Regions from separate parts of the Thioclava sp. JM3 genome, predicted to be linked through region 1. Evidence: riboswitches for the same ligand, from Rfam matches in the RefSeq annotation. Region 1 holds a riboswitch; the other holds the start of a gene.
What was found. A riboswitch is a leader RNA that binds a small molecule or an ion and turns the genes downstream of it on or off. The one in region 1 is predicted to bind cobalamin.
Positions count from the first base shown of each region.

Region 1 (3,377 bases):
TCGCATATCGCCGTGCCGCGACCAATCCCGCCCTTTTGCGCGGAGGGCGCGATGCTTTTGGAACGAACGCTTTCACTCTTACAACTCGATATAGGACCGATCTCGCCGCTGCGGGCGCGTGAGCTGGGCACGCTGGGCTACATGGAATGGCTTGGCACGCTGCCGGGCGACATGCCCTATGCGAAGGCGGCGATTGTCGCCCATATGCAGGCCTATCCGCATTCCCTGATCTCGCCCGCGGTGGAGGTGTTCTGCGAACTCCTGCTGGAGTCGCTGACCCCGCAGCCCTTCGCCCTGCCGATCGAGATGCCGCCGCCGGTGCGGCGCGGCGGGGCACGCGCCCGGCGCGGCCTCTGACCCGTTTTTCGTCTTGCGGTCGCATTCAGCGGCCCGGCCGAGGACCATTGCAGCAGGGAACGGCACTCCGTCTCCTGTGAGGCTCGGCTTCATCAAACGATGGTCATGGATGAACTGAGAGGATCTCTCCATGAATGACAACAAACTGACCCGCCTGCTCGACGCGCGCCCGGTGATCTGCGCCGAGGGCTTTCTGTTCGAACTGGAACGGCGCGGCTATCTGACCGCCGGGGAATTCGTGCCCGAGGTGGCGCTCGAATACCCGCAGGCGCTGCGCAATCTGCATGTCGATTTCCAGCGCGCCGGCAGCGATATCGTCGAGGCCTTCACCTATAACGGCCACCGCGAGAAGATGCGCGTGATCGGCAAGGAAGACCTGCTGGAGCCGCTCAACCGCGCGGCGCTGAAGATCGCCCGCGAGGTCGCCGATGCCAAGACCGGAAACCTGATGGCGGGCAATATCTCGAACACGAATATCTGGGACCCGGCCGATCCGGCGCGGCAGGCCGAGGTGCGCGCGATGTTCGACGAGATGGTCGGCTGGGCGGTCGAGGAAGGCGCGGATATCCTCATCGGCGAGACCTTCTACTACGCGGGCGAGGCGCTATGCGCGCTCGAGGCCGCGAAGGCGTCGGGGCTGCCGGTGGTGCTGACGCTGGCACCGATGGCGGCCAACGAGATGATGGACGGGGTCGGCATCTTCGAGACCTGCCAGAAACTTGAACAGGCGGGCGCCGATGTCGTCGGGCTGAACTGCTTCCGCGGGCCGCAGACGATGATGCCGTGGCTGCGCAAGGTGCGCGCGGCGGTGAGCTGCCATGTCGGCGCCCTGCCCGTGCCCTACCGGACCACGAAGGAGGAGCCCACCTTCTTCAACCTCTCCGATCACAACGGCTGCACCTGCCCCTCGCCGCATGGCCGGACCTTCCCGACCGCGCTCGATCCGTTGGCCTGCAACCGCTACGAGATCGGCGCCTTCGCGCGTGAGGCGCAGGCGATCGGGGTGAATTACCTCGGCGTGTGCTGCGGGGCGAGCCCGATGCATATCCGCGAAATGGCCGAGGCCGTGGGTCGCGAGACCGAGGCCAGCCGCTTCTCGGAGCGCATGGAGAACCACTTCATGTATGGCCAGAACGCCCGCCTCCCGGCGCATATCCGGGCGCTCGGCGACGGGGCCTGAGGCAAGACACGCTCCTGTCGCGCGAGAGTTTCGCGCGGCAGGGTAATCTATATATTGACACCACTACACCATGCATCACAATATGGTGTTGCTTTGGTTCCTGCGAGTCACTCCGCAGGCGAAGAGGGAAGCCGGTGGAATTCCGGCGCTGCCCCCGCAACTGTAAGCGGCGAGCCTGATGTCCGAATGTCACTGGTGCGATGCGCCGGGAAGACGGACCGAGAGGCGTTCGAGCCGCGAGCCAGGAGACCTGCCAGAGCAGATAGACGACGACCGCGGCGGAGGGCCCGGGCGCGTGGCTATGTGCTGCGGCACCCTGCCCACGAGCCTTGTCCCGCGCTGCCGACAGCAAACAAAGGGACAGGACACATGACCATCACCGTCTATTCGAAACCGGCCTGCGTGCAATGCACCGCCACGACCCGTGCGCTGGATGCCAAGGGGATCGACTACAACGTGATCGACCTCACCAAGGATGCCGCCGCGATGGAGATGGTGCAGGACTTGGGCTACCGGCAGGCCCCGGTGGTGATCGCCAACGAGGATCACTGGGCGGGCTTTCGCCCCGACATGATCAACCGTCTGGTCTGAGTCCTAGCCGCGATGGGACAGGCACGGCTGATCTATTACTCCTCGGCCTCGGGGAACACGCAGCGCTTCGTGGAGCGGCTGGGCCTGCCCGCGCAGCGCCTGCCCCTCTCGGCGGAGGCGGCGATGCCGTACCCGCCCTGCCCCTACGTCCTGATCTGCCCAAGCTACGCCGACGGCAAGGGGCGCGGCGCGGTCGCGAAACCGGTCATCGCCTTTCTCAACGATCCCACCCGCCGCGCGGGCCTGCGCGGCGTCATCGCCAGCGGCAATCGCAATTTCGGCGCGCTCTTCGCCTGCGCGGGCGATCTGCTGGCGCGCAAATGCAACATCCCCGTGCTCTACCGGTTCGAACTGGCGGGGACCGACACTGACATCGACCGCGTGCGCGCGGGTCTCGACAATTTCTGGAGGCTGGAATGCTCGACAGCGACGTGAAACCGAGCGGGGCCACGGCCTCGGAATTCGCGGGGCTTGATCACCACGCGCTCAACGCAATGCTCAACCTCTATGACGCGGAGGGCAATATCCGCTTCGAGGCCGACCGGATGGCGGCGCGGCAATATTTCCTGCGCCATGTGAACCAGAACACGGTGTTCTTCCATTCGCTGGACGAGAAGCTCGGCTATCTGGTGGAGGAAGGCTATTACGACGCCGCCGTGCTCGATCAGTATTCGCGCAACTTCCAGCGCGCGATCTGGGAGGCGGCTTTCGCGGCAAAGTTTCGTTTTCCGACCTTCCTCGGCGCGTTCAAATACTACACTTCCTACACGCTGAAGACCCGTGACGGGCAGCGCTATCTCGAACGCTACGAGGACCGGGTGGTGATGGTGGCACTGACGCTTGCGCGCGGCGACGAGGCGCTGGCGATGCGGCTCATGGAGGAGATGCTGGCGGGTCGCTTCCAGCCCGCGACGCCGACCTTCCTCAATGCGGGCAAGAAGGCGCGGGGCGAGTTCGTCTCCTGCTTCCTGCTGCGACTGGAAGACAACATGGAAAGCATCGGGCGCGGCATCAACTCGGCGCTGCAACTGTCGAAACGTGGCGGCGGCGTGGCCCTGATGCTGACCAATATCCGCGAATATGGCGCGCCGATCAAAGGGATCGAGAACCAATCCTCGGGCGTGATCCCGGTGATGAAGCTGCTCGAAGACAGCTTCAGCTATGCCAACCAGCTGGGCGCGCGTCAGGGCGCGGGCGCGGTCTATCTGCACGCCCATCACCCCGACATCCTGCGCTTGCTCGACACCAA
Region 1 covers NZ_NBOB01000004.1:40,554-43,930, forward strand. The annotation lists gene B6V73_RS08140 (hypothetical protein) at 52-357, shown strand; gene B6V73_RS08145 (homocysteine S-methyltransferase family protein) at 488-1,537, shown strand; cobalamin riboswitch at 1,615-1,810, shown strand; gene nrdH (glutaredoxin-like protein NrdH) at 1,907-2,128, shown strand; gene nrdI (class Ib ribonucleoside-diphosphate reductase assembly flavoprotein NrdI) at 2,141-2,563, shown strand; gene nrdE (class 1b ribonucleoside-diphosphate reductase subunit alpha) at 2,533-3,377, shown strand, end outside.

Region 2 (3,377 bases), on a different contig from region 1:
CGCGGGCTGAAGGGCATCAACCTGATCGGCGGCGACGTGGTCGAGGTCTCTCCGCCCTACGATCCGACCGGGGTGACGGCGATCGCCGGGGCCCATGTCGCGACCGAGCTGATCGCCCTTGCGGGCTGGGCGATGCGGGAGAGGGCGGCATGAAACGGGCCGTGACGATCCTCGCGCTCGGGCTCGCCGTCGTGGTGGCGGCCGACGGATGGGTGCGCCTCGCCCCGATCGATCCGGCGCGCTTCGATGTCGACGGGCTGGCGAAAGCGCCCGGTGACCACCCGGAGACAGGCGGGTTTCAGGCCGTGCGCGACGTCTCCGATCCGCCGGCGCAGATGGCCGCGCTCGACAAGATCATCCGGGGCACCGCGCGCACCAAGCGCGTCGCGGGCAGCGCCGACGAGGGCTACGCGGCCTATGTGACGCGCTCGGCCGTCTGGGGCTTTCCCGATGTCACCACGCTCTGGATCGAAGGCGATACGCTGCAGATCCGCGGGCACCTCGTCTACGGGAAATCCGATCTCGGGGTGAACGAGGCGCGGATCAAGGGCTGGCTCGACGAGGTCGGGCTCTAGCGGGCGCGACCCGCCGTGCGCAGGGTATCTTGCGCCGCGTTTTCCCGCCGACCCGCCCCACGCCGTAGGGTCACACAGACCAACTCTGACAGTGCGCTCCCTTGCGAAGACAGGGGGCGAAGCCTAAGTGAGGCCTCATGCAGCCGGAGCCAGCATGACCATCATGTATCGTTATTTTTCCTGGGCCATCGCCGTCACGGTGGCAGGGCTGGTCGGGTCCTTCGCGCTGGGGTTCGCCCAGACCGGAGGGCTTGGCGGCGCGGTCTCTTTCCTGATGATCACTGCCGTGCTGGCCGTGCTGGAAATCTCGCTGAGCTTCGACAACGCCATCGTCAACGCCAACAAGCTGCACCAGATGACGCCGAAATGGCAGCGTCGTTTCCTGACATGGGGCATCCTGATCGCGGTGTTCGGGATGCGTATCCTCTTCCCGCTTCTGATCGTCGTGATCGCCGCCGGCATCGGACCGTGGGATGCGGTTCTTCTGGCTGCGAAACACCCGGCCGAATATGCCGAGATCATCGAGGACGCGCATCTGTCGATCGCGGGCTTCGGTGGCGCCTTCCTGATGATGGTCGCGCTCACCTATTTCATCGACGAGGGCAAGGAGGTCGACTGGATCCGCGCGCTGGAGCGCCGGTTGCGCGCGCTCGCGTCGATCCGAGGTCTGGAGATCGGCTTCGTGCTGGTCGTCGTTCTGCTTTTCACCTGGATTCTGCCGGAGGGGCGCGAGGACGAGTTCCTCTTCGCCTCCATCTGCGGCCTTGCGACCTTTCTCGGCGTCGAGGTGCTCAGCCACGTGCTCGACCGGACGAATATCGCCGCCGAGACGGCCAAGGCGGGCCTTGGCGCGTTTCTCTATCTCGAAGTGCTCGATGCGTCCTTCAGTTTCGACGGGGTGATCGGGGCCTTCGCGCTGACCCAGAACCTGTTCCTGATCGCGATCGGTCTGGGGATCGGTGCGATGTATGTGCGCTCGATGACCCTGATGCTGGTGGAGCGCAACACGCTCAGCGAATTCCGCTATCTCGAGAACGGCGCCTTCTGGTCGATCCTGATCCTCTCCGTCGTCATGTTCGCGCAGACGCTGGTGGAAGTGCCCGAGGTGATCACCGGCCTGATCGGGGCCGGGCTGATCGGTCTCGCGCTGCTATCCTCGATCCGGTTCAACCGGCGCTGCCGGCGCGCCGTGGAAAGCTGAAATATTCTTGACTCAGTGCGGCGCGCGCGGCACAGCAGGGGCACTTCGGTTCCGCGAAAGCGGATGAAAAGGGAACCCGGTGCGATGCGTGCATTCATTCCGGGGCTGCCCCCGCAACTGTGAGCGGCGAGTGACGGCTGACTGAGCCACTGGGGAGACCCGGGAAGGCCAGCCGGAACCAGGACCCGCGAGCCAGGAGACCTGCCGAGGCGCTCATCCTTTCTGCCTGTGCGGGGCGCGCAGCGGAGGCGGTCTTCCGTCAGTGGTGACATTTTTCACCGTCGGCGGAAATTCCAAATTTCCAAAGACTTGCAATGCGAAGTTCACGCGACCGCAGAGTCGCGGCACGAGGGAATTGGATATGATCCGCACCCGTTTGACCGTGGGCCTGATGCTCACCACAGCGCTGGCAGGCCCCGCGCTCGCGCAAGATGCGCAACCTTACCAACTCGATGAGATCGTGATCTATCACGGCGCGCTCGAGCCGCAATCGTCGGACAAGACCGCGCAGGCGGTCACCGTGCTGTCGCGCAAGGAGCTGGAGCGTTCGGGCCAGACCCGTCTCGCCAACCTGATCGCGCAGTCGCCGGGCGTCGGCATCCTGTCGCGCGGGCCGATGGGCGCGCAGACCGGCTTCACCATTCGCGGCGTGTCGCAGAATTACGTGAAGGTCATGGTGGACGGGATCGACGTCTCCGATCCGTCGGCGACGCAGGTGCTGCCCGACCTGGGCCGGTTCAACACGTTCAACTACGACCGGGTCGAGATCATGCGCGGCTCGCAATCGGCGGTCTATGGCGGGCAGGCGGTTGCAGGTGTGATCAACCTCGACACGCCGCGCCCGACCGAGGATGGCGTGAGCCAAAGCGTCAAGCTCGAGCTCGGCTCCTACCACACCGCGAATGCGGCCTATAATTTCGGCTGGAAGAAGGGCGATGACGAGCTCGCGATTCAGCTGTCGAAAATTTACACTGCAGGCTTCTCGGCCGCCGACAAGAAGAACGGCAATACCGAGAAGGACGGCTACCGCGCCGACCGTGTCAGCCTGCGCGCGCAGAAGCGCATCTCCGACAATCTGCTGATCGGCTTCAACGGGTTCGCGCAGAACGATCGGGGCGAGTTCGATAACGGCTTCGGCCCGCTGCCCACGGACAGTAACGATTATACCATCCATAAGGAACGTGGCGGGCGGCTCTTCGCGAAATTCGCGACCGGCCCGCTCGATCACGAGCTCGGTCTGACGTATTACACGACCTCGCGCTGGTATCCGGTCTATGACTATGGCTACGAGGGCAAGCGCCGCAAACTCGACTGGAAAGCCTCGACCGATCTCGGGCCGGGGCGGCTGACCTTCGGGGCGGATCGCACGCTGGAAACCTATGCAGGCACCTATGTCTCGGGCCACGTCCTCACGGCGGATACGGGTATCTTCGGTGAATATGCTTTCTCGCCGATGGACGGGGTGAACGTGACCGCCTCCGCGCGCCACGACGATCACTCGGATTTCGGCGGCAACACCACGGGTCGTCTGGGCGTGACGTGGCAGGCCGACGCCGCGACGCTCTACCGGGCGTCGATCGGCAATGGCTTCCGCGCGCCGT
Region 2 covers NZ_NBOB01000001.1:571,598-574,974, reverse strand. The annotation lists gene speB (agmatinase) at 1-153, shown strand, start outside; gene B6V73_RS02735 (DUF1499 domain-containing protein) at 150-575, shown strand; gene B6V73_RS02730 (DUF475 domain-containing protein) at 730-1,776, shown strand; cobalamin riboswitch at 1,806-2,000, shown strand; gene B6V73_RS02725 (TonB-dependent receptor) at 2,138-3,377, shown strand, end outside.
Region 2: linked by a shared signal. The riboswitch ahead of B6V73_RS02725 (TonB-dependent receptor) and the one ahead of nrdH (glutaredoxin-like protein NrdH) in region 1 are both predicted to bind cobalamin.